DNA from 3 places in the Agreia sp. Leaf335 genome. Region 2 is predicted to be linked to each of the others. Evidence: predicted binding sites of a transcription regulator. Region 2 holds the regulator's gene; each other region holds the start of a gene.
The links. The regulator LexA, encoded in region 2, represses DNA repair genes until DNA is damaged. The targets are predictions, from matches to a motif close to TCGAACANNTGTTCGA.

Region 1 (9,628 bases), on a different contig from region 2:
TGCAGCGCCAAACGGTTCTCGGTCGTCGAGGCCCGTCTGCGGCGGCCGCTTCCACCACCAGAGGGCGAGGACCGCGCCGACGAAGCTCAGTGCGTTGATCCCGAAGACGACAGGTGCCCCGAAGGCCGAGAGGATGACGCCGGCGAGAGCGGGCCCAACGGCCCGCGCCCCATTGACCGTGACCCCGCCAAGCGCAGATGACGAGGCGATGAGGTTGCGCGGAACGAGCTCGGGCTGGATGGCCTGCCAGGCTGGCGAGGTCAGCGTCGAGGTGATGCCCAGCAGGAAGGTGAAGCCCAGAATCGTCAGTGGCGTGAGCGCGTTCGACGCGGCGACGACAGTCAAGCCCGCGGCGATCACAGCGCTCGCGGCCGATCCCCAGATGAGCAGCCGGCGTCGATCGAGCGAGTCCGACAGCACGCCAGCAGGCAGCGAGAAGATGACCGCCGGCGCCAGGCTGGCCGTCTGGACGAGCGCGATGATGGTGGCCCCCGCCGCGGCTTCGACCAAGTACCACTGGGCGCCGACCGTCTGCATCCAGCTGCCGATGTTGCTTCCCAATTGCGCGAACCAGAGAACACGGAACGCCGTGATCGCCATCGGCGCCCAGGCCGATACAGGTGGGCCGGACGGTGTGCTTGTCATCGGTTCTCCTTCAGCCGGGGAATCTCGCTTCCGATCTCACTATGCCCGCCCGCTCGCAGAAGCGGTTCCGACGCCCGCCGTTGGCAGCGTGATGAACGCGCAAACAATCAAATCCTCGACAAATGAAGCAAGATAACGACGACGTCGTCGACCCGATGCCCTGGCCAGACCCTGGGACGGCGCCCCGGTACCTGTTGCGATCGACAGGTGCGGTCGGATCGTCGAGCCGCGATGCGCGCTGAGCGACAGAAGTACCCCCACAGGGACTCGAACCCGAATATGCGGTCAACCATGACGAGGCACATAAGGAATTTCAGCAATCTTCCGCGAATGTTGGCCACAAGAGATAACGGGTGATCACGTCTGTTCTCAGAGACATGTGGGCAAATTGTGGGCAGAACTTACGAAAGCGCGTCGTCTAAACAGATCGATCTCGCCGACCTCTTTATACCTCCGCCGACTTGGGCAGGTTTGGCCGTCCATTGCTGCCGGGGGTCGGGAACGGAAGGGATTTAGACCCCGCCAGCGCCGATACCACCCGTTCTGCCAATAGGAAGCGGTCGCTCACCGCCGCTCAAGCGGAGCACATCATTGCAGGAGCACGACGGAGGCGAAATAGTGGCGGCTCTCGTCGGTAGGGATGGTTTGGCCCTTCGGCTATCCTCCAACTGATGCGGCAGCAGACCGAGTGCGTCAGTCAGCTGGGCCTGACGGCCTTGCCAGGATCATGATGGCCGAGACCGCAACTGGTGCAGCGTTGGCCAATCTCGAACGACGTCGCAACCTCTCACGCGGAGTGGTATTCGGCGCACTACATCGCTTTGATTGAGGCCCAACACCGTTAAGACGAGGTAGTTCACCTGCCGTATCGTTTGTGTACCTTCATAGGGTTTCGATCATCTTCCACCTTCGTAACGATCCCCCGCTGCTTTAGAGAATCGAGCAACCGGTGGTTGTCGGAAGTATTCGGAATCCTCGGCTTGTCCCTTCCGAGTCGAGTCAACTGCCCGTAGTCACCGCCCAGGTCGTTGAGGACGCCGAAGAGTTGCGGATCTGACGCCGTGTTCAGGAACGGCATGAGGTGATGCAGAACTGCTTCATTGCCGATCCGGTGACTGGCCATCTGCTCGACTACTGAGAAGCTCACGAGCATCTGAAGCCTTCGCGCCGTCTTCCCAACCTCGACGAGCCCGGGCCTGCCGCCAGCTGGCGTGTACTCGTCCGCATTCGTGATGATTGCCCGCTTCGCTACGTCCTTGACCAATGCGCTGGCGAGCACGTTCGCCAGGTCGGCGCTGACTAGTCCCGGCGTTGTCCACTCAGCGAAGGTGGCCGACCCGGCGATAACTCGCTCGCGTGTCGCCCAGTCAGCCGACGCAAGGTGCTCGTAGGTCATGGCACTGGCCAATATCACGTTTCGAGCAATCAGCTCGGGGTACAGATCACCCGACTCGACGGGCAGTTCACTCGCCGCAATGTACTTCTTCAGCTCCATGCCCTCGACGAGCTTCGCGCGGAGAACGGCGCCGAGCGTCGTAGGAGTAGATATCAAGGTGATGGCGAGACCGCGCTTCTCGTCCTCACCTGCATCCTCGAGGTCAGCGATCTCCCCTGCCGACGCGAGTACCACGGCAAGATTCACGTCCGCACTGCCGATTTGCTCGATATATCTCGTCACGTTAGAGAACGTGGCCGGGAACTTACAGTGGGCGGCAAGAACCGCCCACGTCTCCTCTGGCACGTCCTCGAGGTCTGCAATTTGACTCTCAGCCGAGACGCCCGCAATGAAGCGATCAAGCAGTTCTGGCGCCGCTTCGTGCACCTCACCTAAAACGACGTGGAACCGGTCAGCCGCGTAGTTCGTCGAAGCGTGACCGTCGACAGCATCGAGGTAACCCGATAACTCGGCCAGCGCCTTGGTGTACACGTCCGCCCTGCGAGTAGACCTGAGCTGATCGAGTGCGAGGCCGACCTCGTCGCCGACTGCAGCCTGGAGGTTGGGCAGACTCATCTCGTAGAGTCCAAGCTTCACGAATGCCGGCCGCACCGCGTCGCTCGTTCCCGATAGGTCAGGCAACGACAGGCCACAATCCTTGAATAGAAGCGCGATTCGATCGGCTTGCGCAGCAGGCAACGCAGCGCTCGCAATTGCGGCCAGCTGCGCGTAGTTCGCAGAGAGGTAGGCCTTCGCCTTTTCCGTCACAGTCTGTTTCGGCTTCGTGGCCAAACTTCCAAGGCACGCGCTGACGAGTTCGGTCCTCGTCTCATCGTCGAGGTCGAGGTCCGCGATCAAGTAGTGGAGGATACGCGGACTCCGTACCGTGAGCTTCTTCACGAGGGCGTCACGCGATGCACCGCTGCTCAGATAGCTCTGCAGGAATCGCGTGCCATCAGCGTCGAGGCGAGCCAGAGCCGTGATCATGATGTCCGCATCCGGGCTATCCATTCCCAGCAGATAGTCGAGGATGGCGATGTTGAACAACGCCGGGTCTGCCAGCGAACGGGATCCGCGTTCTCGGATCACTGCTTCCGCGTCTTCGGCTGTTAGGACGAACTGCTCGTCCATGAGCCCGCGCTCGACGTGATGAATGATGAAGTTGGTCGCCGCCGGACTGACGCGATCGCCATGGAACGTCGACGTGTAGAGCGTGAAGTTGCGGTCGATGTATCCCGCACGGATCAGGTCGAACGCGAGCCCCTTGGTAAGCAGCTTCTCTGCCACTGCGTGCAACGACTGCGAGACGTCCTCGTACTCGACCAGAAAATCGGATCGACTCATGAGGTCACCCATGTCAGACGTGCGCAGGAACGCAAGCTGCTCCTGCAATTCGCGCACTTGCTCGGACTCGGCCTCATCGTCGGCTTCGCGCCACGCGTCTGCGTCCAGCGAGTCACCAACGAGAGCAGATATGTCGAATCGGCTCAGCTCGATCTGCTGGCGTCCATAGTGCGGGTTATGCCAGCCAGCAGTAGGACTTCCCTCATCGGTTGCGAGCTTGCGCCAGAACTCGACTGATTCGAACTTGACCGGCTCCACGGCTTGACTTTCGATCAGGTAGTAGCCGTTCGACTTCTGATAGCTCCCCGCGCGCACCATAAGGTCGATGCGAGACACGAGGAGCTTGCCGAGTCGCGACGCTCGCTGCTTCGAGGCTGCGCGACGCGAAATCTGCACACGCGCGGAGCGGAGCTCGCGCTCAACGCGCCGGATGTTCTCAGACACCAGCATCCGGCTGATCTCGTACAGCTTGTCGAGCTTGCTCTTGCCGAGCCGGATGACCTCAAAATCACTGAGATGCGTGCTCTTATAGAGCATCATCGCGAACAGGTGCGTCTCGCTGAGTTCGAGTTGCTTCCCGTCACCGGCGAAAATCCTGTCCCGGAAGACAATGAATTCATTGCGCACGTTCTTGAGCAGACGCATGTCCGGCACGAATCGGCCGGCGAGGTCGATCAGTTCTGGCGATACGCCGTGCTCGATGCCACGCAGGATCTGGGTGGTCAGGTTGCGCGCGCTTCGATGGGTGATGAACGGAACGACCGGGATGACGAGGTCGAAGAATTTGGTGCGGTTCGCGCGCACAATCTCGGCCTGCGCCGGGTCGGTGATTTCGACGAGCGTTACATCGATCTCCCGCTGCTCGTGCGCGAGGCTGACCCGGTCGAAGATGCTGTCCTTAACCGCGTAGATAAAGCGGATTGGTTTCTTGATCTGCGGTGATGCGTTGAGGAGCGCATTTAGAGACCTCAGCGTCTCAAAGATGTGAGAGTCGTTGAAGCGGTCAATGTCCTCGAAGATGACGATGTCGCGCTTCGACGTCTCGAAGAAGTAAACGATCTCGTCCAGATACTGATCGAAGTACGAGACTGAATTCTCGTCCAATGTCACGGTGGCAGGACCAGCGGAGAGCTGACGGATGTGTATCCGGCCGTGAAGAAGCACGCGAGTACTAACAATCGCGCCAGCTGCGAGAAGGGCGGTGATCGGGTAGACCCAAAGGCCCAGCTCGAAGAGCGGTCGGAGGGTTCGCACGATCGTCCCTGCCCACCCGAGAATCATGAAGGCGAGCGAAACGATAACACCGCCCATAACGGCGAGCACGACCTCCCTCCCCCAATTGAAGCGCTCGATTCGGCGGAAGCGCGAAGCCCGAGCGGACTTCGGCTCTTCTCGGTAGAGCAGCTGCTTGACGATCTCCTGCTGAATCCGGTTCGTTGGTGTCCTTGCCTGGGCCGGAACTGAGTCATCGACCTTCGAGTAGTCGATCGGCGAAAGCGTCGAGAGCGACAGCTCGACCACGCGGCCATGGTGGTCGTCAGCGACGCGACCCAAGATGCTGCTCTTGCCGACACCGTAGTTCCCGGACAATGCGATATTCAGGACATCGTTCTTCTTCAGGTTGTGGGCGATAGCCACCGCGTACTGCGCGTGCTCGGCTTCGATGAACTCGGGCGTGAGCGCAGTGAGATCCCACCCTGCAGATTCGAGCTCCTGGGGGCCTATGCCATCCGGCTTGCGAGCGCGCTCGGTCATACTTACCAGTCCTCCTCTGCGAGAGGCGCCCCGTAATAATGTCGGGCCACCGGTCTCACGGTATCGGTCGGCTATGACAATCAAGCCGAGGAAGCCTCATGCGGACCTTCGTGTCTCGTTCCGGTTGGGAGGCAGCTCGCCCCAACCTGATGCCAGAGTGCGCAGACCTCATTCCAGAAGCCCGCGGACTTTGCTAGCAAGCCCCGTTGACGATCCCTATAAAGACACCCAGCCCTCGCGTGCATCACGGCTATCGCCCAGACGCTTCCAGCCATCAGAAGTAATCGATTCCGGCCGAGCCGAACGACCATTGCCTCAGATTTCCGTCCCAGCCAGGATGGTGACCGTGACTACTGCCAATGGCAACCCTCCTCAATCTCGCAGCACAACCACTGTCGAGATAAACCCGCATCACGCGCAGATCGAGCGGCGCCTGTACCGAGCTGCCCGATCCGCTGCACAGAAGGCGCTCATGACCTATGGCGAGGACGACGAGCGCGCACAGCTTGAAGCCGCCCTCTCGATAGGCGCAGCTGCTGAGTACCTCGGCCGCGCCGTCGTCGCATTTCACGATCCCCTCCTGCTTGCCAAGCCGGGTTCCATCGATTCACAAATCATGCTCTCGCGAGCAAACACATCCGGGGCCCTAGATCATGCGATCCTGCGCACAGTGGACTCGGCCTCTGTCTGGAAGATGCTTGAGACGCTCCGCCCAACGTTTGCTCCGCATATGAAGAACCGCGACAAAGAGAAGCTCCCTTCACTCGTCAACCGGGTGATGTGGAACAGAAACGCGGCTGCTCACATGGCGCTCGTAGAACAGACCGACCTCGAAGATGCTGTCAGAGCACTCGTCACAATCGTCGAGTCCCTCCACCCTTTGGGCTCTTCGAGCGAGAACGACTTTTGGCCAGCTGATCTGATGCCAACTGTTGCGCTGCTGAAGGACAAGAACAGCAAGGCTGCCGCCCTCAGTTTTGAGGCCAAGCTAGCCAGTGCGAAAGCTCGCGTCGCCAACCTTTTGAGTGGGATGAGCACCAGCGAGGCCGAGCGGTTTCAAAGGGCACTTGAGGCTCGGGACATTTCGAGCCTGGTGCTCGACAGACACAGAGACGTTTACCAATCCTGTCCCGCGTGCGGTCGCGGTGGCACCGCGGTCTACCTCGTCCTGGAAGGTGACCCCAAGAGTGAAGGTTACGAGGAAACGAGAGGCGGCTCTTACGTCGACTATGGGTGGTCCCGGCCCCTCAACTTCTACGCTCTGACGTTTCGCTGCCCAGTCTGCGGACTTGACCTTGAGCCGGAGGAGTTCAGCTTCGCGGCGATCCCTATCGAACTGGACGAAGACTACGAAGCGACCGACGACCCGTACGAGGACTGGGAACCCGACGAAGACTATCTACGAGGACGGTAACCCAGACCGAATGAAGAAGGCGGGGTTAGTCGAACTTCATACCGGCCAGCGCCGCGCGGATGCGGTCTTGGTGCTCAGCCTCAGCATTGGCTTGTCGTTGCTGTTGGCGCTGTTCGGCTCCTCGAGCTTTTTGTTCCCGCTCGTTTGCTTCCAGGACCACCGCACGAACGGTTTCGAGGTGGTGCTGAGCAACTTCTTCAACGCTCGTACCGTCCAGCAGAATGCGGTCACCGGAGACGGACGCGATACCCGGACGGTGCATGGTCGAGAACAATCTCCCATTCCACGTCTGCTCGAAATTCGCAGCCCACGTCTGAGACGGTCGTCGAGAGAGCCTTAGCGGCACAAGGTAGAGCGCGCTTCCCGGTGTTCCGTCGTTTCTTGGGCTCCCCAATCCTTTCTCGTCGACCCCCGTGACTCGGATGGGAGCATCTGCCGCCTCGTCGTTGCTAGCTCGCACCCCTGCGGGTCTAGATCGGCGCCGCGGCGGGATCGCTTGCGGTGGGGTCAGATGGCGCTCGATGCTGGCGGCTAGCCGCTCCGTTGCTTGAACGACGTCTCCCCCGTGCACCTCCACGTAGAGCTTGTCTTTGAGACTCGGAGGCATCTCTACCTGGTCGATGCGGACCGGCAAGACTTTCACGCCGCTTTGAGCGATCTCGCCCGTCATGGCCAATGACACTTCTTTTTGACACCACTGACTTGAGACACTGTTGTTGCTGATGAGGGCAACGACAAAATCGATCTGATCGAGAGCCGCAGTGATGCGGTCAACGATGCTGTCCCCGACCAGAAGTTCACCCTCATCACGCCAAACGAAGTATCCGAGCCTTTCGAGACCGTCTTGAAGACCCGCAGCCAGTCGCTTGTCCGCATGCTGATAGCTGATGAATACGCTGGCTACGAAGTCGACGGACGTCATGGCACTAAGGATAGATCCATGCAGGCCGTTCGAGGAGCGTCGCGAAAACGATCTTTTTTTAGAGGAGCAAGTTAGAGTGATCTCTTCGAGTTCGCTCGGAGTCATTGAAGGACGGTCTTCATGCCCTCCGCTATCGACCACGACCCCGCACCCGTCTACGAGGCTTTCGCCCACCGTGACGGCCGATGGTGGTCATTCTTTATCCCTGAACTCAATTGCCCGTCACCAGTCGGCGGAGACGTCCGCATTGAAGCGATGGGTCAGGCGCGCACGTTAGGTGAGCTCCGCGGCGCTGCCAGAGAAGTCGCGGCCCTGTGGCTTGACGTTGACGAGACAGCGGTAGAGGTCCGTGTACATCTCCGACGTAAATCGTCGCAACGGTGACGACACGCCGTTCCAGATTGTAGTGTCGGAGGTCCTGACCTAGATTCGAACACACGTTCGAATAAAGGCGGTGGCGTGGTGGCGTTGGTGACTGTAGCGACGACCGGTGACGGCACCCCAGCGTCGCTGGTCTGGGACGGCGAGACATTCGTGGTGATCCGCAAACCCCAGCGGTGGATCGACCGCAACGCCTGGTGGGCGGGGCCAGTTCGCGCACCGCGAGGCTCTTCGGGAGGTTTGCTCGAGCGCCTGGTATATCGGGTCGAAGTGCAGAGTCCAGATGGCGCGATCTTGCTGGTCGACGTCTGCCACGGCGAGGGCGGTTGGGCGCTCGACCAGGTCTCGGGACGGTGACGTTCACGCATTTGCACGTGGCGTCGTCGTTCTCTGTTCACCATGGCACCCGTGGCCCCGCAGAGCTTGTGGAGCGCGCTGCAGAGACTGGCGCACGGTCTGCGGCAATCACGGATCGGGACGGTCTCTACGGGGCGGTCCGGCACATCCGGCAGTGCATTGAGTCAGCCGTAAACCCGATTGTGGGTGTCGAGCTGCAGCTCGACGACGCGACGACGGACACCCGCCCGTCGAGCGTCACGGTGCTCGCTCATGGGCACAACGACGGGGCCGGCTGGGCTGGTCTGTCGCGGCTGATCAGTGCCGCCCACTCCCCCAGGCGAGGCCGGCGCATCCTGTCGGGCACGGCTAATAGGGCGGCCGCGATCCCTGCTAGCCGTCTGCCGTCGTTCGTCTTCTCCGACGGACGCCCTGTCGCGACAGTCATGATCGGTGCCGACTCCGACGTCGGACGCGCCGTCGCCGCCCCTGACAAGACCGCGGCGTGGTCGAAGCTGCAGGCATGGAAGCGTCTACTCCCGGGCGCTGTTGTCGTGGAGGTGGTGTGCCATTTCACGACGCCTGGGCACCCGCGCAGCGTCGAGCACGCGGCCGCGATGCTCGAGCTCGCCGATGCCGCCCACGTGCCAGCCGTGCTGACGAACGAAGTTCGTTACGGGGTTCCCGATGACGCGCTCACCGGGGATGTGCTCGACGCGGCGGGGCGCTTGCAACCGCTCGGGGCCTTCACTCCGCAACCGAACGGGCAGGCGTGGCTGAAACCTGAGTCCAAGATGCGCGCGATCGCGAAGGAGATCATGGAGTTCTCCACGCTCGACAGCCATGCCGGCAGAGACCTCCTGACGGCCACCGATGCGCTTGCTGAACGTTGCGTGCTGGATCCGGTGTCGGATGTGGCGTGGCAGAAGCCGAAGGTGCCGGAGCTCACGGCGCTCGACATCACCGGGGATCCCGCTGAGGTTCTGTGGAGGAAGTGTCTGGCCGCCATCCCGGAGCGCTACCCGCACGCCCGCGACACCGCGCTCGAGGTGGTGCATGGCCGGTTAGCGGACGAGATGAAGAACATCATCGCGTTCGGGTTCTCGAGCTACTTCCTGACCGTCTCCGACGTGTCAGAGATGATGCACCGGATGCGGATCCGCAACCAGGCTCGCGGCAGCGGTGCCGGCAGCCTGGTCGTGTATCTGTTGCGGATCTCAAACGTCGACCCGCTCGAGCACGATCTTCTGTTCGAACGGTTCCTCGGCAACAAACGCTCAACCCTGCCCGATATCGACATCGATGTGGAATCCGCCCGCCGCCACGACGTGTACCGGGCAATTTTCGACCGGTACGGCGACCACCGCGTCACACTCTTGTCGATGCAGAACACGTA
Region 2 (9,628 bases):
GACGAGCGACAGCTCCTGGGTTTTGTCGAAGCGCCGACCGTGAGCATCCACACCGGTCTCGCCCGCGTGGGCGACGAGCGGAACCAGGAGACGAACGTCGCGCACGGCGTCGAGGACGTCGGTCTGGGCAAGCTCAGCCGCCCGGAAGCGCCGGAGGGCTTCGACGAGCCTCTCTGGGGCCCCGCCGGAGTCGCCGGCGAAGAAGTTTGCGTCGAACGACCGGCCGGCCCACGGCTGACCCGCCGAGTCGGACGCACTGTGGTCGTGGGGCGCACGAGCGCCCCGATGCTCAGTCAGACGCCACATCCAATGCCTCTGCGAGGGTGAACGCCCCCGAGTAGAGTGCCCGACCGACGATCGCTCCCTCGAGTCCGAGAGAGACGAGCGCCCGGAGCTCGGCGATGTCGTCGAGGCTGGAGATGCCACCCGAGGCGACGACCGGGCGCGATGTGTGCTCCATGACCTGCTTCAGCAACCCGACGTTCGGTCCCTTGAGTGTGCCGTCCTTGGTGACATCCGTGACCACGTATCGCGCGCAGCCCGCGTCTTCGAGGCGAGTCAGAACCTCCCACAGGTCTCCCCCGTCCTCCGTCCACCCGCGCGCGGCCAGAGTCGTGCCGCGCACGTCGAGACCGACGGCGATCGCCTCGCCGTAGCTCGCGATCACGCTGGCCGCCCACTCGGGGTTCTCGAGCGCCGCCGTGCCGAGATTGACGCGCTTCGCGCCGCTCTCGAGGGCCGTCTCGAGGCTGCGATCGTCGCGGATACCTCCAGAGAGCTCGACGTTGACGCCCTTCGCTTCGTGGATGACGCGCTTCACGACGTGGAGGTTGTCTCCTCTGCCGAACGCCGCATCGAGGTCGACCAGGTGAATCCACTCGGCGCCCTGACTGACCCAGTCCGCCGCCGCGTCGACCGGGTCGCCGTGGTTGGTCTCCGTGCCCGCCTTGCCCTGAGTGAGTCGCACGGCCTTGCCTCCGGCGATATCGACGGCAGGCAGCAGGGTGAGTGCGGGGGTCTTGATGCTGAACTCGCTCATGGGGTCCTTCTTGTCTCTGTCAGGCGCACGTGCGGACACCCCGTGCGATCTTAACGATTCCTCTGAGGCCGACGAAATCGGAGTCGGGGTTAGAGCGACGCGATCCAGTTGCGCAGCAGCTGCAGGCCCGCCTCGCCCGACTTCTCGGGGTGAAACTGAGTCGCGGAGAGGGGGCCGTTCTCGACGGCCGCGATGAAGGGGCCGTCGTGATCCGCCCAGGTCACGCGAGGTGCGGGCAGAGGCGACTGGGGCGGAAGCAGCCACTGCTGGGCCGCGTTGGAGTGCACGAAGTAGAAGCGTTCGTCTCGGATGCCGTCGAACAGCACGGACTCGCTCGGGGCGTCGACGACGTTCCACCCCATGTGGGGCAGGATCTCCGCGGGCAGTTGCTCGACCGCTCCGGGCCACTCGCCGAGGCCTTCGGTGTCGATGCCGCGTTCGACGCCGCGGTCGAACATCACCTGCATGCCTACACAGATGCCGAGCACCGGTCGGCCTCCGGCCAACCGCCTGTCGATGAGTTCATCGCCTCGCACGGCCCGGAGCTGTTCCATCACCGCGGAGAACGCGCCGACCCCGGGCACGAACAACCCGTCGGCCTCCATGACGCGTGCCCGGTCGCGGGTGAGTTCCACTCGGGCGCCCGCGCGCTCGAGTGCCTTGGCCGCCGAGTGGATGTTTCCACTGCCGTAATCGAGGACGACGACGGACTTGCCGGTCACAGGGCACCCTTGGTCGACGGGACGCCCGAGACGAGCGGGTCGAGCGACTTGGCCTGACGGAAGGCGCGAGCGAACGCCTTGAACTCCGCCTCGGCGATGTGGTGGGGATCGCGGCCACCGAGAACGGTGATGTGAACGGTCATCGCCGCGTGGAAGGTGATCGCTTCGAAGACGTGGCGCACCATGGATCCGGTGAAGTGGCCGCCGATGAGGTGGAACTCGAATCCGCTCGGCTCTCCGCTGTGAACCAGGAAGGGGCGTCCGGAGATGTCGACCACGGCCTGCACAAGCGCTTCGTCGAGAGGCACGAGGGCGTCGCCGAAGCGAGAGATCCCGGCCTTGTCTCCCAGGGCCTGCTTGATCGCCGTGCCCAGCACGATTCCCACGTCTTCGACGGTGTGGTGCACGTCGATATCGACGTCACCCGATGCTGTGACCGTCAGATCCGTCAGCGAGTGCTTGGCGAAGGCGGTGAGCATGTGGTCGAAGAACGGCACACCCGTCGAGATGGAACTCTCGCCTGTTCCATCGAGGTCGAGCGAGAGTTCGATACTGGATTCGCTGGTCGCGCGCTGCAGGCGCGCGGTGCGGGAAGGTGTGGCCATGGCCTCAGTTTACCGGCCCCGATCCGTCGCGGTACGGTTGGGCCGCCATGCGACCCGATGGGTCAGGACAGGGCGGCCATCGCGTCGAGGAAAGCGGTGGTCTCGGCCTGCGTACCGGCACTCACGCGAAGATGCCCCGGAATGCCGAGATTGCGAATGATGATGCCCTGCTCGAGCAACGTCTCGAACACCTCAGCAGGATTCTCGACGCCACCGAAGAGCACGAAGTTCGACCACGTCGGCCACGCGTGGTAGCCCAGCTCGGTGAGCCTCTCGACGATGCGATCACGCTGCACCGAGATGTCGTCGACCATGGCGAGCATCTCGGCCGAGTGATCGAGCGCAGCGACTGCGGCGGCCTGCGTGAGCGACGACAGGTGATACGGAAGACGAACGAGGCGAAGCGCGTCAGCGACTGACGGATCGGCAGCCAGGTACCCGAGCCGAGCACCGGCGAACGCGAAGGCCTTGCTCATGGTGCGCGACACGATGAGCCGCGGACGCCCGGGCAACAACGTGAGGGCCGATGGGGCGCCTGCCGGGGCGAACTCCGCGTATGCCTCGTCGACGATCACGATCTTGTCGGTCGCGTCGTAAGCCGCCTCGATGGTTTCGAGCGACAGCGGGGTTCCCGTGGGGTTGTTCGGCGAACAGAAGATGACGATGTCGGGCTGGTGCTCGCGGATCGCCGCGACCGCCGTGTTCGGCGAGATCTCGAAGTCGGCGTCGCGCTCTGCGGAGATCCATCGTGTACCGGTGCCAGACGCGATGATGGAGTGCATCGAATACGTGGGAGGGAACCCCAGAATGGACCGCCCCGGGCCGCCGAAAGCCTGCATGATCTGCTGGAGGATCTCATTCGAGCCGTTCGCAGCCCAGATATTGTCTCGAGTCATACCGTGCCCGAGATACGCGGCCAGACTGTCGCGCAGCTGAGAGAACTCCCGATCGGGGTAGCGGTTGATCGTCAGGATGGCACGAGCAAGTGACTCGATGATGTCTCGCGCCACCGGCTCGGGGATCGGGTGCGTGTTCTCATTGACGTTCAGCTCGACGCGGACGTGTTTCTGAGGAGCCCCGTAGGGAGACATACCCCGGAGATCGTCGCGAATGGGAAGGTCGTCGAGAGAGGTCACGTGACGATTTTAGCGGGCCCCTGCGACGACTCCGCGATCACCCGAATAGCTGAACGGCTCAGTACTCGTCGGGAACGGCGAGACGCTGCCCCGGCTGGACCTCGGCGGATGGGAGCTGGTTGAGGCTCACGATGTCGGCGATGACATCGCGCGGGTCGGCCGTCGGAGCGATCTCTTCGGCCAGGCCCCAAAGGGTCTCACCGGCCTGAACGGTGACGTAGTCGAAGGCCTGCGTCGCCCCCGACGATGCGACACCATCGGCGACCGCGCTATTCGCACCGAAGAGAGCCACGGCGGTGACGACCGCCACCACGGGGATCGACGCCAGTGCCGCGAGGACGACACGACCGCGGCGGGTGATTCGCAGGCGAGCGGTGTGTGACGCGGTAGCGGGCAGTGCGGTCATGGCAACCTCCAGGAGAAATTCGTATCCGGCGCTCGGCCGGGAGCACCGGATACGAAGCTGTGTTCCGAATATAGCTTCGAATGTTCGATAGATCAAGCTCGAAAGTCGATCGATTATGGCGACACACTCGAACATGTGTTTTGTTTGCACCCTGAGTTGGATACAGTTTCGACTGTCGGTACAAAGTGCATCACCAGCCACCGACAGTGCACCACCAGCCACCGACATCGGCGACTGCGAAGGCACAGCACACTCGAAAACGACGCCGACGGAAAGCGGGACACATGACCACCGAACGTGGAACGAGACGGCGAAAGAGCCTCTCGGAGAAGCAGTTGGCCATCCTCGGAGTCGTTCAACGATCGGTCAGCCAGCGCGGCTACCCGCCGAGCATGCGCGAGATCGGCGATGCGGTCGGTCTTGCCTCGCTCTCGAGCGTCACGCATCAGCTCAACCAGCTCGAGTTGAGCGGCTACCTTCGTCGCGACCCGAACCGTCCTCGCGCCATGGAGGTCCTCATCGACATCCCTACGCCCGAGTCGTCATCGGAGACCGTCGAGTCATCCGACACGGCGGCCCCAATGGGCGACGCCGCCCTCGTGCCGCTGGTAGGTCGCATCGCAGCAGGTATCCCGATCACGGCCGAGCAGCAGGTCGAGGAGGTCTTTCCCCTCCCCCGTCAGCTGGTCGGCGGCGGCGATCTCTTCATGCTGAAAGTGGTTGGAGAATCGATGATCGACGCGGCGATCTGCGACGGCGACTTCGTCGTCGTCCGGGCTCAGCAGACGGCTGAGAACGGCGACATCGTTGCAGCGATGCTCGACGGCGAGGCCACCGTGAAGGTGTTCCGGCAGCGCGACGGACACACGTGGCTGCTCCCCCGCAACTCGAACTTCGAGCCGATCGTGGGCGACCACGCTCAGGTGCTCGGCAAAGTCGTCTCTGTCTTGCGCTCGGTACGCTGACGACAGCACCGCTCGACGCAGCGCAGAAAGGCCCCGGACGAATGATAGTCCGGGGCCTTTCTGCGCCGTGGGCGCAATCGATCAGAAGCGCGCTAGCGAGAGACCGCGAACTCCTCCAGGGCCTGCTCGTATTCCGGGTTGACGAGGGCGCGGACTCGAGTTCCCGCCTCTTCGTAGTCGGTGCTGAGCACGGTGTTGTGGTCGTGCAGGAGGGCCACCAGATCGCCACGCTCATACGGGAGCAGGACATCGACGGTGATCGTCGGCTTGGGCAGCGCCTGTTCGACCATCTCGAGCAGTTCCGTTATGCCTTCTCCGGTGCGCGCCGAGACGAACACCGAGCGAGGCTCGAGCCCCCGCAACACGATGCGATCGCTTTCGGAGATCAGATCGCTCTTGTTGAAGGCCACGATCTCGGGGATGCCTCGAGCCCCCACCTCGCCGATCACGTCTCTGACGGTGGCCAACTGGCTCGCGGGATCGGGATGAGCCCCGTCGACGACGTGGATGATGACGTCCGCGTCAGCCACCTCCTCCAGGGTCGAGCGGAATGCCTCGACGAGCTGATGCGGAAGGTTCCGAACGAAGCCCACCGTGTCGGCGAACGTGTACTGACGGCCGTCGACTGCGGTGGTTTTGCGCACGGTCGAATCGAGTGTCGCGAACAACGCGTTCTCGACCAGCACACCTGCGCGCGTCACTCTGTTCAACAGCGACGACTTGCCGGCATTCGTGTATCCGGCGATGGCGACAGAAGGCACGGCGTTGCGTTTGCGATTGGCGCGCTTCGCATCGCGAGCGGGCTTCATCTCTACGATCTGCTTGCGCAACCGGGCCATGCGTGTGTGGATCCGGCGACGGTCGAGTTCGATCTTCGTCTCACCCGGTCCGCGCGAGCCCATACCGGCTCCGGCACCACCCACCTGGCCACCTGCCTGGCGAGACATCGAGTCACCCCAGCCTCGAAGCCTCGGAAGGAGGTACTCGAGTTGAGCGAGCTCCACCTGGGCCTTGCCCTCTCGACTCTTGGCGTGCTGGCTGAAGATATCGAGGATCACGGCGGTGCGGTCGATCACCTTGACCTTGACGACGTCTTCGAGGGCTCGGCGCTGGCTCGGCGCGAGCTCGCTGTCGGCGATCACGGTGTCGGCGCCCAGCGACTGCACCAAATCGCGCAGTTCGTGGGCCTTGCCCTTGCCGAAGTAGGTGCTGGGATCTGGTGTCGGTCGGCGTTGCAGCAGGCCTTCGAGTACCACCGCACCCGCGGTCTCTGCCAGTGCGGCCAGCTCATGCATCGAGTTCTCTGCGTCGGTGAGACTGCCCTGGGTGTACACCCCGATGAGAATGACGTTCTCGATGCGCAGCTGTCGATACTCGACCTCGGTGACGTCTTCGAGTTCCGTCGACAGCCCGACCACTCGGCGCAGGGCCTGTCGGTCTTCGCGCTCACTCTGGTCGCCGTCGAATCCGGATTCGCGGCCGGTCGTGTCGCGCTGCAGGGCCTGGGCCGCTGAGTTCGTGAACAGGGAGTAACCCGCTGCCCGCGTCTCCGCCCTGGCCAGCACTCTCGCGACCACGTCGTCGCTGTCGTGGTTCTCTGTTGTTGCTTCAGTTTTCTCGGTCATCTGCGTCAAGGATATCCCTCTCAGGTTTGCTACTGTCCCTCTATGACGAATGAGCACTATTTCTCGGCCACCCCGGCGAGTCCGCTCATCCCTCGAGAGATCTCGGTGCGTCTCGCCGATACCGACCACACGCTGGTCACGGCCGGCGGGGTCTTCAGCCCGGATCGCATCGATGTGGGCACTCAAGTGCTCCTCGCGAACACTCCGGCTCCCCCGCCCGGCGGCAATCTCCTCGACCTCGGGTGCGGGTGGGGGCCGATCGCTCTATCGCTCGCTCTCCTGTCTCCGCGAGCCCAGGTCTGGGCCGTCGACGTCAACGAACGGGCTCTCGATCTCGTTCGCGCCAACGCCGACCGCCTCGGTCTCACGAACGTCAACGCCGTTCTGGCATCCGATGTTCCCGCCGACATCTCGTTCATGACGATCTGGTCGAATCCACCCATCCGAGTCGGCAAGGCAGAACTGCACACGATCATGAAGACCTGGTTGCCTCGACTCGAGAAGGGCTCGGACGCCTGGCTCGTGGTTCAGCGCAATCTCGGCTCCGACTCCCTGCAGCGCTGGATCGAGTCCGAGTTCCCGTCCGACATCCAGATCACGCGTGCCGCGACGAACAAGGGCTACCGGGTGCTGCGCGCCCGCTCGATCGCCTGACTCTCGGCTATCCGAGCGAGAGATCGCCCTCGAACACGAGCTCGGCGGGCCCGGACAACGACACATGCTCGCCGTCCTCGGCTGCAAACATCCGAACGCCGACCGTGCCACCCGGCACGTCGACCCTCCAGATGTTCGGAGCACCACGGCCGGCCCAATGCCGTGTGGCCAACGCGGCCGCAGCAGCCCCCGTGCCACACGAGAGGGTCTCACCGCTGCCGCGCTCGTGGACTCGCATCGTGATGCGTCCGACGCCGTCTGCGACGAGCGGCTCGTGGGGCACGACGAACTCGACGTTCGCGCCGTCGACCGGTTCCGGCTCTATCTGGGGGATGTAGGCGAGATCGGCTGCCGCAAGCTCGTCGGTATCCGCGAGGGCCACGACGACGTGCGGATTGCCCATGTTAATTCCCTGTCCGGGGCGTGCGACAGCGAGGTTGCGCGCCCGAACGACGGGCTCGCCCGCCTCAAGACGCCAGCGTCCGAGGTCGACCTGGAATCCCGTGGTGCTGCGCTGGACATCGCGTACGCCCACTCGCGTACCGATCGCGAGTGTGTCTCCCGGGCCCAGTTCGACCAAACCGTTGTCGATGAGATACCGCGTGTAGACCCGGATGCCGTTGCCGCACATCTCGGCGATCGACCCGTCGGCGTTGCGGTAATCCATGAACCATTCTGCGGCCGCATCTTCGGCCAGAGCGGCGGCCCCATCGGGAAGGCTGTCGGACCTGACGGCGCGGATGACTCCATCGGCGCCGACCCCGAAGTGCCGATCACAGATGGCGGCGACTTGGGCGGGGGTGAGATCGTTCGTGCCCTGAGCATCGGTGTAGAGCACGAAGTCGTTGCCCGTGCCGTGCCCCTTGGTGAAGTGCAGTTCAGTCGCCATCCTGCAAGCCTAGGGTCTCTGACAGTGCGCGTGCCGTCGAGTCCGGATCACGGGCATCCGTCGTCACCGATGCGACGTAGCGCCGGAACCACCCCACCTGGCGACGGGCGTAGCGCCGAGTGAGAGCCTGGGTCGAGGCGATCGCCTCGTCTTCACTGATCTCGCCGGCCAGTTGGGCCAGCGCCTGTGCATAACCGATCGCCTTGCCGGCGGTCGTGTCAGCCGCGAGACCCTCCGAGCGCAGCGCATCTGCTTCGTCGACGATTCCGTCTCGCCACATGCCGCGCACGCGCTCGTCGAGGCGCGAGACGAGGTCTGCACGGGGCATCTCGAGGGAGATGATGCTCGACGTTCGCCATCCGACGGGAGCGCCGGGAAGCGTTCCCGTGAGCGTTCGGCCCGTCATCTCGAACACCTCGAGAGCACGCACGAGCCTGCGACCATTCTGCGACCCGATCGCCGCGGCGGCGCTCTCGTCGCGCTCCTTGAGTCGCCTGTAGAGGGATCCAGGACCGTCGGCGATGAGCTCGGCTTCGAGACGTGCGCGGATCGCCGGGTCGGTGCCCGGGAAGTCGAACTCGTAGATGACGCTCGAAACGTACAGACCCGACCCACCGACGAGGATCGGTACATTGCCGCGTTCGATAACCGCGTCGATCTCGGCGCGCGCCGAGGTCTGGAAGTCGGCGACGGAATTCTCTTGTGTGACATCGAGCACGTCGAGAAGGTGATGAGGAACGCCTCTGCGGTCGACGAGCGGAAGCTTCGCCGTGCCGATGTCCATGCCGCGGTACAGCTGCATTGCATCGGCGTTCACCACCTCCGCACGGCGACCATGCCGAAAGAGGCCCTCGGCCAGATCGAGAGCAAGACCCGACTTGCCTGTTCCCGTGGCCCCGACGATCACGACCACGTCTGCGACGGTGGGGTGGCCGTCGGAACCGCTAACGCTCACCGTCGGCGAGATCGTAGATCGGCACAGTACCGACACGCAGCGTGGGGAGTCCCAGGGAGACAGGCCGGGGGCCAGCGGATGCGCCGGTGGCGGGTGTCGGAACGCCGCAGGACTCGGCCGCGGCGCGATCCCATGCATCGCCAGCGAGGGTGCGGCGAACACGTAGGGGCGTGCCGTCGGAGTCGGCGATCAGGTGGAACGGCGCGGCCTCGGTCACGACGACGGTGACGATGTCGCCGGGTCGCGGCACTGCCGAGGTCGGGGACACCTCGAAGTGCACGAGCCGCGAGTCTTCAGCGCGACCGCTCAGGCGGTGCGTATCCGAGTCTTTGCGCCCTTCCCCGTTGGCGACCAGAACGTTGACCTCGCGACCGATGACGCGCTGATTCTCTTCCCACGAGATGCGATCTTGGAGGGCGGCAAGCCTCTCGTAACGCTCTTGCACGACCGCCTTCGGAACCTGATCCGGCATGGTGGCCGCCGGGGTTCCTGGCCGGATCGAGTATTGGAACGTGAAAGCCGTGGCGAACCGCGCTTGCTCCACCACGCGTAGGGTCTCGGCGAAGTCTTCTTCGGTCTCGCCGGGGAACCCGACGATGATGTCGGTGCTGATCGCCGCGTGCGGGATCTGC
Region 3 (9,628 bases), 130 kb from region 2:
TCGGTGCTGCTCGGGTTGTCTGTGACGCTTGCCCCGACGATGGCCATATTCAGAGACGCGTCGACCGAGTGGAACCTCTGGGCTCCGGGAACGGCCGCCGGCGTCATCGCCGTCACCTTCGTGGTTCGTGCGCGCACCTCCACGACCGAGCTCTCGACGCGGACCTGCCGCGACGCGCTGATCCCCGCGCTCGTCGTCGCCGCGATCGGCCTGCTCCCGGGCGTCGGACTTGCGGCGATTCACATTCTCAGCTCGCTCGTTCCACGACATCTTCTCTGGCAGGCGACCCCCGGCGACACCGCCGGTTACCTTCCCGAGACCGGAGCGTGGGCCGCCGTTCTCGCCCCGGCCGCCGCAGCGATCCTCGGAGCCGTGGCCATCCGCTTCGTACGGCTGCCGAGGGTCGTCGGGGCGGTCGCGGGCGGACTGGCGGCTCTGGCGATGCTCGCCGCGGCCAGCCATTCAGCCTCGGTGATGGTGGCTCTCCTCGCCTACGCGTCTGTCGCCGTCGTCGCACTCTCGCTTCTTCTCGCCACGAGGGGCCGGCGCGTGCCTGCGGCGCGTGTTCCCGCGGCGATCGCGTTGGGTGTCGCCACGTTCGCGGTCGCGATTCTCTCGCATGCGAGCTCGCCCCTGTGGCTGCCGGGCATCCTCGCCACCGCGGCCCTGATCGTCGCATCTCGGCTCGTCGTCGCACCCGGCACTCGCGCCGGCTCGCTCGTGCGGACTCTCCTCACCGCCGTGGCCATGGGCCTCGGGTTCGTCGAGGCGACACTGCTGGTGCCCTGGATCACGGGCTGGCGCCTCTCGGCCTCGCTGAGCGGTTCCCCCTTTCCTCCTCCGAGCGATTTCGCCGCCCTTCCCGGTGCGGCCGCTGCGCTCCTTCTGTTCGTGGCTCCGCTGGTTCTGCGAACCCGCGTCGAGCGCGTTCCGAGCGGAATCTCGGGTCTCCGCGCCGCAGCGATCGTCGCCCTGCCCGCAGCGGCCATCAGCTCGCTCGTCCTCTTCGCGTCGGGAGCCGGTTCCGCCGCCGAGCACGTCGTGCGGGTCGCTGTTCTGCTCGTCCTCACGGTCGCCGCCGTGACCTGGCAACTGCGCGGCCCCGTGGCGAACACGGTCGAACGCGTCGTGCTGGCCGTCATGGCGCCCCTCGCGCTGGCGGCAACCCTCGCCGCCGTGATCGACGCTGCCACCACCTCGTCCACGGCCCTGATCGTCGACCTCGCGGCACCGACCGCGGCGCTCCTGTCGGCCTCTCTCGGCGCGATGTTGTTCGCACGGGCCGCATCCGGCATGCACCGCGCCGCGCGCATCGCGTGGGAGTGCGCAACCGCCCTCATCGTCGTCGTCTCCATCGCCCGAAGCGCGATCGATCCCGGAGAGAGCACGTGGCTGACTCTGCTCCTGCTCGCGGCGACGCCGCTCATCGTCGCGTTCACCGACGGCAACCCGTTCACGAGTCTGTCGCCGCGACGCTTCGGCGGCACCCTCACGTGCATCCTCGCCGTTGCGGCACTCTGGCAGTTCCTGGCCTTCCGAGGCATCGTCGACGTCGAACCGTACACGCTGCCCGTGGCCGGCTTGCTGTTGTGTCTCACCGCCGCCATCGCCGTGTTCAGCCCGCTGACGGCGTCCGTGGCCACCGTCCGGTCGACCCTCCTCGCCGCGGCTCCCGTCATCGCACTCGCGCCCTCCGCGCTGGTCTCGATCGCAGACGAACACGCCGCCCGCGCCATTGTGGTGCTCGTGATCGCCGGCGCGGTGACGACGGTGGCGCTCATCGCACCCCGGGTCGTGCGCGGCGTCCTCGTGCGCGACAGCACGCTGTATTCGGGCATCGCTGTGCTGATTTCTGTGGGCCTCGGCCGCACCGTGCGCGACGCCGTCGGCGCCTCTGACGCGGCGCTCTTCCCCGAGATCTGGACGCTCCCCGCCGTGCTCGCTCTGATCGTGACGTCGGTCGTGTGGACGAGACGTCGAGCCCTGCCCTTCCCCGTCGCTCAACTCGGGGTGCCCTCGGCCGTCACCCTCGCCGGTGTCAGCGCTGTCGTATGCCTGGTCGCGCTTCCCGAGACGAATGCGTCGACGCGCCTCATCGTCGTGAGCACGACTTTCGTCGGTGTGGTGGTCGCCGCCGCCGTGCGCCGCTCGGTGCCTCTCGACCGTGTGTCCAGGCTCACGGCCCTCAGCCTTCTGGTCGTCGTCGGAGTCACCGGCCTCGCGACCGGCGCGGCGCATCCATTCGAACTGGCGACGGCTCCCGTCGCCGTGGCGCTGATCGCGTCGGGCCTTATCAGACTGAACCGCGACGCGGCCGCTCGCACGTGGCCGCACCTCGGACCGGGGCTCGGCCTGCTGCTCGTTCCGTCACTCCTCGCCGACGTCGGAAGCACGGATCTCTGGCGCGTCATCGCACTCGGCGTTCTCACGGTGGCGATCGTCGTCGTCGGCATCGCGCTGCGCTGGCAGGCTCCGCTGATCGTCGGCGGGGTGGTGCTGCTCGTGCACGCGATCGCCCAGTCCTGGCCGTGGATCCAGGGACTCTACTCGGCCGTGCCGTGGTGGATCTGGCTGGGAATCGGCGGCGCACTCCTCGTCGCGCTGGCGGCCCGATACGAGCATCGGGTGCGCAACCTCAGATCGTTCGTCGGTACGGTGTCCTCACTGCGCTGACGCGCGGGCCAGGCCGGTGGTGTCAGGACGCTCTCAACCACGCGAGCACGGCCAGAACGCGACGATGATCGGTGCCGGAGTCGTCGAGGCCCAGCTTCGAGAAGATGCTCGAGACGTGCTTCTCGACGGCCCCGGTTCCCACGACGAGCTGGGCGGCGATGCCCGCATTCGTTCGGCCCTCGGCCATCAGAGCGATCACGTCGCGCTCCCGTGCTGTGAGGGTCGACAGCGGGTCGCGACGCCGACCGAGCAGGTGCCGCACAACCTGCTCGTCGAGCACTGTGCCGCCGTCGGCGATGCGGGCCACGGCATCCCGCAGTTCGTCGAGCGACACCAGCCGATCTTTCAGCAGGTACCCGATGCCGCTCTCGCCGGCCGCCAGGAGCTCGACCGCGTAGGTCTCCTCGACGTATTGACTCAGCAGCAGGATGCCGATCTCCGGATGCCGTCTGCGCAGATCGAGCGCCGCACGCACACCCTCGTCGCGATAGGTCGGCGGCATCCGAACATCGAGAATGGCCACGTCGGGGCGCACCGCCGCGATGTCGGCCAGCAGCGACTCGGCGTCGCCATAGGCGGCCAGCGTCTCGAACCCTGCCTCTGCGAAGAGCCGCACGAGACCCTCGCGCAGCAGAAGGGAGTCCTCAGCGAGAACGAGACGGATGGTGCGCTTCTCGTCTCGATCACTCACGTCTTCAGGATAGGGGGATGCGAGTCGCGATCATCGTCGGTCCGCCCTCGGGTGAGGTGATCGTGAGTTCTCCGCGCAACCCGCTCACCCTCTCGACGAGTCCCGCCAGTCCGTGGCCCGCGGTCTCCGCCGCCTTTCCGACGCCGTCGTCGAAGACGGTCAGCTCGAGCACGCGCTCACCGGCATCCGATTCGCGGACCGATGCTGACACCGTGGCCATCGTCGCCGCAGCGTGCTTCGCAACGTTCGCCAGAAGCTCGGCAGCGATGAAGTAGACGCTGCGCTCCACCTCGGGCGCGATCTCCGTTTCGCCCAACGACAGCCGGATGCTCGTGGGCACGGTGCTGCGCACGGCGAGCGACTCGAGGGCGGCAGCCAGGCCGCGATCCTGCAGCAGGGGCGGTGCGAAGCCTCGAGACAACTCGCGGAGTTCCTCGAGCGTGTCTCGCGACTGCTCCCTGGCTCCTTCGAGGAGCGCCCGGGCTGCGGCAGGATCGGAGTCGAGGGCGCGCTCGGCGCTGGCCAGGTCGAATTGGAGACGCACGAGTCGCTGCTGCGGTCCGTCATGGATGTCTCGCTCGAGGCGGCGCAGACTGTGGTCCTCGGCCGAGACGGCCGCATCGCGAGACGCGCCCAGGGCGGCGACCTCGCGTTTGAGGTCGTCAGAGGCGAAACGACCGAGCATGCCGCGGGCGATTCCGTGATGGATTCTGACGAGGCCTCGGGTCACGAACGGCAGCGTCGCAAGCATCGCGAGACCGAGTATGAGGTAGAGGATCGTCTCGTTGCGCTGAAGAACATCGGGGTCGTTTCCGAGCTGCGTGCCGGGCACGACGAATTCGATGACGACCTTGTTGATCCAGAGGTTGCCTGCTTCGTGCGGGGGCAGGAATCGTGACCAGATGCCGAAGCTCACACCGCCGAGGCCGGTCACGAGCCAGGTGATCGCCACGCACCACGTCGCGACTCCCACCGCGAAGTTCACGACTCCTCCATGCAGGAGGTACAGCCAGTAGTGCCCGTCGCCCAGGTACCGCTTGAGCCAGCCCAGGATGCCGGGGCGGCGCGGGAGGTTCCACGTGGGCCGCGCGATGGGTGGCATCCCCGCAGCTTCGAGACGAACGAGCTCGACCGCGCCGAACCAGCGAGCCGTCACCATGGCGGCGGCCAGCACGAAGAATCCTCCGACCAGAACGACGGTCGACGCACCCAGAGAGAAGAGGGTCACGAGGGCGATGAACGCGATCGTCACCACGGGAAGCGTGGCGAGGAGGAATCCGAGTTCGCGGGGCACCCTCGCCCACCGTCGACGGAAGCGATTCTGCACCGGTGCTGTGCCGTCGGAGTCGATCATCGTGTCCAGCGTGGCAGAGTCCAGCTGGTGTGTCATGTCGAGCGTCTGTGTTGTCATGCCTCAACCCTGACCGTCACGCCGCCTCGTCGACATACGACGAGCATCCGATATCAGCCGGGGGTTAACCCCCGGTCAGGGCTGGGTTAGCCCAGCCTCAGCTTGCTTGCGGAACAAACTGTGCTGAGTACGGTTAGACGAGTCAGACACGATAGGAGTCACACAATGACCAACACCACCGTCACCGTTCCCACCAGCTCGACGAGCCCCGACGTCGCAGCCGCCACGGCCCAGTTCCTCGCCCCGATCGTCGTCGACCTCCAGGCCCTCGCCATCAACGGCAAGCAGGCGCACTGGCACGTGCGCGGCGCCAACTTCATCGGCGTGCATGAGCTGCTCGACAACGTCGTCAGTCACGCCCAGGACTGGGCCGACCTCGCCGCCGAGCGCGTCGTCGCTCTCGGGCTTCCGCTCGACGCGCGCATCGAGACCGTCGCTGCCAAGACCGTCATCCCCACCATGGAGCCCGGCTTCCAGCGCTCGGAGTACATGATCGCCGCGATGGTCGCCCAGATCGACGCGACGCTCGTCGGCATCCGCAAGGCCATCACCGAGCTCAACGACATCGACCTCACCAGCCAGGACGTCGTTCTCGAGATCGCCCGAGGCCTCGAGAAGTCGCGCTGGTTCCTCGCGGCGCACATCGCCGAGTAGTTACAGCTCGAACGACGGCCCTCCGGTGGATCCACCGGAGGGCCGTCGTGGTTAACCCGGCGTCCACCCCGCAGTCACCGACCGGATGCCTCCGGCGGCTAGCGTCAGGCCCTATGACGCAGCTCGTGAGCCACTACGCACTCCCGCCCGATCTCGACGACGTCTCGGGCTACACGGTGTTCGATGAGGACGACGACGATCCCGTACTCATCTCGCGAGACGGCACCCGCGTCGATACCTGGCGCGAGGGGTATCCCTATGCCGAGCGCATGGACAGGAACGAGTACGAGCTCTCGAAACGTCTGCTGCAGATCGAGTTGCTCAAGCTGCAGAACTGGATCAAGAAGTCCAACCGCCGCCTCGTCGTGGTCTTCGAGGGCCGCGACGCCGCCGGTAAGGGCGGAACGATCAAGCGATTCACGGAGCACCTCAATCCGCGCGGCGCCCGAACGGTCGCTCTCGAGAAGCCGTCTGAGCGAGAGAGCGGGCAGTGGTACTTCCAGCGCTACGTGCAGCACCTTCCCGCCTCGGGTGAGATCGTGCTCTTTGATCGCTCCTGGTACAACCGCGCCGGCGTCGAGCGCGTCATGGGGTTCTGCACTCCCGCCCAGTACGACGAGTTCATGCGCCAGACGCCGAGGTTCGAGGAGATGCTCGTCGGCGATGGCATCGACCTGGTCAAGTTCTGGTTCTCGGTCTCGGCAGACGAACAGCGCACGCGCTTCGCAATTCGTCAGGTCGACCCCGTACGGCAGTGGAAGCTGTCGCCCATGGATATCGCGTCGCTCGACAAGTGGGGCGACTACACGGCGGCGAAAGAGGCCATGTTCGCCCACACCGACACGGCGAACGCGCCCTGGACCGTCGTGAAGAGCAACGACAAGAAGCGTGCCCGCCTCGAGGCCATGCGCCACGTGCTGAGCCTGTTCGACTACGACAACAAAGACCATGAGATCGTCGGGCAGCCCGATGAGAACATCGTCGGCTCAGCCGCACGAATCTACGAGCGCGGGGAGAACGCCACGATCGTCACGTAGCCTTGTCGGGTGGAAAAAGATCTACTCGCTCTGTCGCAGCTTCGGCAGGAGGCCCGCGATGTGCTCGATGCCGGCATCGAAGCCCGCTGCCGCGAGGGCGAGGATCCGTGGGACTTCCTTCCCGAGCTGCCCACGGTCGATCAGTGCGTGGTCATCGGTCTGCGCACCGCTCACGTCGAGGCTCGCCTTCCCGGTGAGCCGCACCAGTCGAACTTCGAGATCCTGCGCGGCATCGCGTTCGATTACCCCGAGCTGCGCCGCGCCGCCTGGTCACTGGTGACCCGCCGCTGATCTCTGCGCTCATCGGGAGACGGCTGCGCTGGTCGAGTAGGCCGCGCCCAGCGCTGGTCGAGCAGGCAGCTCCCGCGTTGGTCGAGTAGGCCGCCCGCGGCCGTATCGAGACCTGGCCGCGTTGGTCGAGCAGGCCGCCCGCGGCCGTATCGAGACCCACATGCGTTGGTCGAGTAGGCCGCCCGCGGCCGTATCGAGACCCGTCCCCTTCCCTGAGCCTGTCGAAGGGGAAGGGAGGCCGCGTCTACTCCTCCACAAGGCATCCATTCGGGTAGTTAGCCACAGCGAGATTCCCTGATCAAGCGTCAAATGTGAGTTCCACCCCCAGTGTCGGTGGTTCCTGTTTGACTTCACGTATGACATCTACCATCCCGCTTCTCGAGCCCGACCCGTACGTGGTCGCGCTCGAGGAGGTCGCCGCCCTCGATCAGCAGATAGCCCGACTGTCTGCGATCAGGGCCAGACGCGTCACCGACGCTGCTCACCACCTGCACCGGCAGGCACCAACAGATACCTCTTCGGGTGGTCCTGTGTGGTCGACCGCTCGAGTCGAGAGAGTCGAGTTGTTCACCGAACTCGCCCAGCTGACTCGTCGCACCGAGTATCGCGCCGCGACTCTGATCGACACCAGCACTGCTCTCGTGGATCGCCTCCCGGCCACACTCGCTGCAGTGGCTGCGGGGGTCGTGTCGTGGGAGCATGCCGAGGTCATCGCGAAGCACGCCGACGGTCTCGACGGAGATGCGTTGACCGCCTATGACACCCGGCTTGCGGCGCTGGCGGCGGAGGTGAACCCGAAGCAACTTGACCGCAAGGCCCGCCACGAGGTCGAACTGTCTCAACCGTCTACGGCGGTGGAACGGGCCGAGAAGGCCGCGGCCACCCGGCGTATCTACGTCGATCCGGCGGCGGATGGCATGGCGTATCTGACGTTGTTCGCACCGGCACCAGAGATTCACGCGATCACCGACCGGGCCACACGCCTCGCATCAGGGCTTCGGGCGGGCGGTGACCCGCGGAGTATGACGCCCCTGAAGCTCGATGTCCTCACCGACCTCATGCTGAACGGCGAAACGTCGATCCCTGGTGCGACCCGGGGCGTCCGGGGCAGGGTGCACGTCATGGTTCCCGCGCTGACGTTGCTCGGCATCGGTGAGGAGGCCGCGATCCTCCGTGGCTACGGTCCGATCGACCCGGCCACCGCCGCGCAGTTGACGGCGGAGGCGACGTCGTGGCGGCGTATCCTCACCGACCCGATCACCGGACGCATCCTGACGACGGACCCAAGGGACTATCGGCCCACGGCGCGCATGATCGACCACGCGAGACTCGTGCACCCGACCTGTGTATTCCCCGGCTGCACCGTCCCATCGGAACAGGCCGATGTCGACCACACCGAAGACCACGCCTACGGAGGGGACACGATCCCGGAGAACCTCGCACCGCTCAGTCAAGGGCATCACAGGGTGAAGCACCACACCCGGTGGCAGATCGTGCAGAACGGAGACGACATCCTGACTGCCACCTCGCCAGCGGGCTACGAGTACACGGTCCGGCCGGAAGGCAGGATGCAACCCGCACCGAAACGACTCATCGATGCATCCACAGCAGCATTGACTGCCGTCGTCAGCTCAGAAGCCGCCACCGTGGCCGGGCAAGCAGTCGCAAAGAGAGGGACAGGACCGGAGGAGGATCTCGCGGACTGCCCCTTCTAGAGAGTTCCGAGCTAGAAAGTCCCGGCTGACGAATCACACTCAACGCCAACGTTTGAAGACCGAAGGAGACTTCACGACCCCATACCCAATCGAGCAACGCGATACAGGCCATCAAGACGACGCTGCAGAATTCGGTCATCAAAGCGACGCTCCGGCAGATCGCGGGTCGGGCTAGCGGGAAAGCACCCGACGCGACGCGGAGCCCTTCCTCTGAGGTCGCCCTGCTCCGGGAGCCGATCGCCGATCTTCTGCGAGCTCCCGAGTGCGCAGCGGCGATCTCCTGTGCGCAGCCGACCTTTCGGTGAGCCGCGAAATGTGCTGGGGTGAGCAGGAAACACGCACCCGCGCCCGAAGCACCGATTGGCAGTGTCTCGCGCCGAGTCAGAGCGCGTTGTGCGTGAAGCGCCCCGCGAGCAGCGTCGCGGCCACGGGCATCCGGCGCAGTTCGTCGGTGCTGGCTGATAGTGGATCGACGTCGAGAACGGCGATGTCGGCTGGCCCGCCCGGCTCGAGGGCACGACGTCGGTCGGCGGAGGCGAACAGGCCGTCGGCGACCGAGATGGACTGCTCGGGATGCCAGGGCGCACGATCGTCACCCGTGCGCGCCACGGCGGCGGCGATGGTGATCCAGGGGTCGAGCGGCGCGACAGGCGCGTCCGAGCCCAGGGCGAGTTCGGCTCCGGACTCGAGCAGCGACGCGAGCGCGAACGCTCGGCCCGTGCGACCGGGCCAGTATTTGTCGGCGACGTCGCGGTCGTCCATGGCATGTTCGGGCTGCACCCCGGCGACGACACCGAGGCGGGCGAAGCGTTCGAAGTCGACCTCGGCGATGAGCTGGGCGTGCTCGATGCTTCCCCCCACGCCGAGTCGTTCGAACGCATCGAGAGCGAGCGTGTTGGCGTGATCGCCGATCGCGTGCACGGCGGGAACGAGGCCCGCCTGGCTGGCCCGGCGGAGCATCGGAACGAGCTCCTCGTAGGGAACGTTGAGCTGACCGCGGGAGTGGGCCAGTCCCTCCAATCCGGGGTACTCGTCGAAACAGTACGCGGTGCGAGTGTTGAGCGACCCGTCGGTGATCACCTTGAACGGCCCCACCTGCAGCAGACCATGCGTGCCCGCGATCAGCGCACCGGTGACGAGGCCCGCGTCGATGGCC

Region 1: a site for LexA is predicted at 7,945-7,960, ahead of ASF79_RS09555 (DUF6504 family protein). Genes of this name have one in related genera too.
Region 3: a site for LexA is predicted at 7,063-7,078, ahead of ASF79_RS05230 (HNH endonuclease signature motif containing protein). Genes of this name have one in related genera too.

Annotation. Positions count from the first base shown of each region.
Region 1 covers NZ_LMOQ01000002.1:738,184-747,811, forward strand. The annotation lists gene ASF79_RS09535 (MFS transporter) at 1-645, opposite strand, end outside; gene ASF79_RS09540 (YobI family P-loop NTPase) at 1,502-5,179, opposite strand; gene ASF79_RS09545 (hypothetical protein) at 5,652-6,593, shown strand; gene ASF79_RS09550 (toll/interleukin-1 receptor domain-containing protein) at 6,619-7,515, opposite strand; gene ASF79_RS09555 (DUF6504 family protein) at 7,987-8,253, shown strand; gene ASF79_RS09560 (DNA polymerase III subunit alpha) at 8,250-9,628, shown strand, end outside.
Region 2 covers NZ_LMOQ01000001.1:1,215,513-1,225,140, reverse strand. The annotation lists gene ASF79_RS05890 (SseB family protein) at 1-306, opposite strand, end outside; gene priA (bifunctional 1-(5-phosphoribosyl)-5-((5-phosphoribosylamino)methylideneamino)imidazole-4-carboxamide isomerase/phosphoribosylanthranilate isomerase PriA) at 290-1,039, opposite strand; gene hisH (imidazole glycerol phosphate synthase subunit HisH) at 1,129-1,761, opposite strand; gene hisB (imidazoleglycerol-phosphate dehydratase HisB) at 1,758-2,366, opposite strand; gene ASF79_RS05870 (histidinol-phosphate transaminase) at 2,429-3,502, opposite strand; gene ASF79_RS05865 (LysM peptidoglycan-binding domain-containing protein) at 3,561-3,908, opposite strand; gene lexA (transcriptional repressor LexA) at 4,193-4,873, shown strand; gene hflX (GTPase HflX) at 4,966-6,498, opposite strand; gene ASF79_RS05850 (class I SAM-dependent methyltransferase) at 6,541-7,152, shown strand; gene dapF (diaminopimelate epimerase) at 7,160-8,041, opposite strand; gene miaA (tRNA (adenosine(37)-N6)-dimethylallyltransferase MiaA) at 8,031-8,996, opposite strand; gene miaB (tRNA (N6-isopentenyl adenosine(37)-C2)-methylthiotransferase MiaB) at 8,986-9,628, opposite strand, start outside.
Region 3 covers NZ_LMOQ01000001.1:1,084,829-1,094,456, reverse strand. The annotation lists gene ASF79_RS05260 (SCO7613 C-terminal domain-containing membrane protein) at 1-2,673, shown strand, start outside; gene ASF79_RS05255 (response regulator transcription factor) at 2,696-3,364, opposite strand; gene ASF79_RS05250 (sensor histidine kinase) at 3,369-4,775, opposite strand; gene ASF79_RS05245 (Dps family protein) at 4,941-5,429, shown strand; gene ppk2 (polyphosphate kinase 2) at 5,543-6,466, shown strand; gene ASF79_RS05235 (hypothetical protein) at 6,476-6,757, shown strand; gene ASF79_RS05230 (HNH endonuclease signature motif containing protein) at 7,114-8,472, shown strand; gene ASF79_RS05225 (amidohydrolase) at 8,854-9,628, opposite strand, start outside.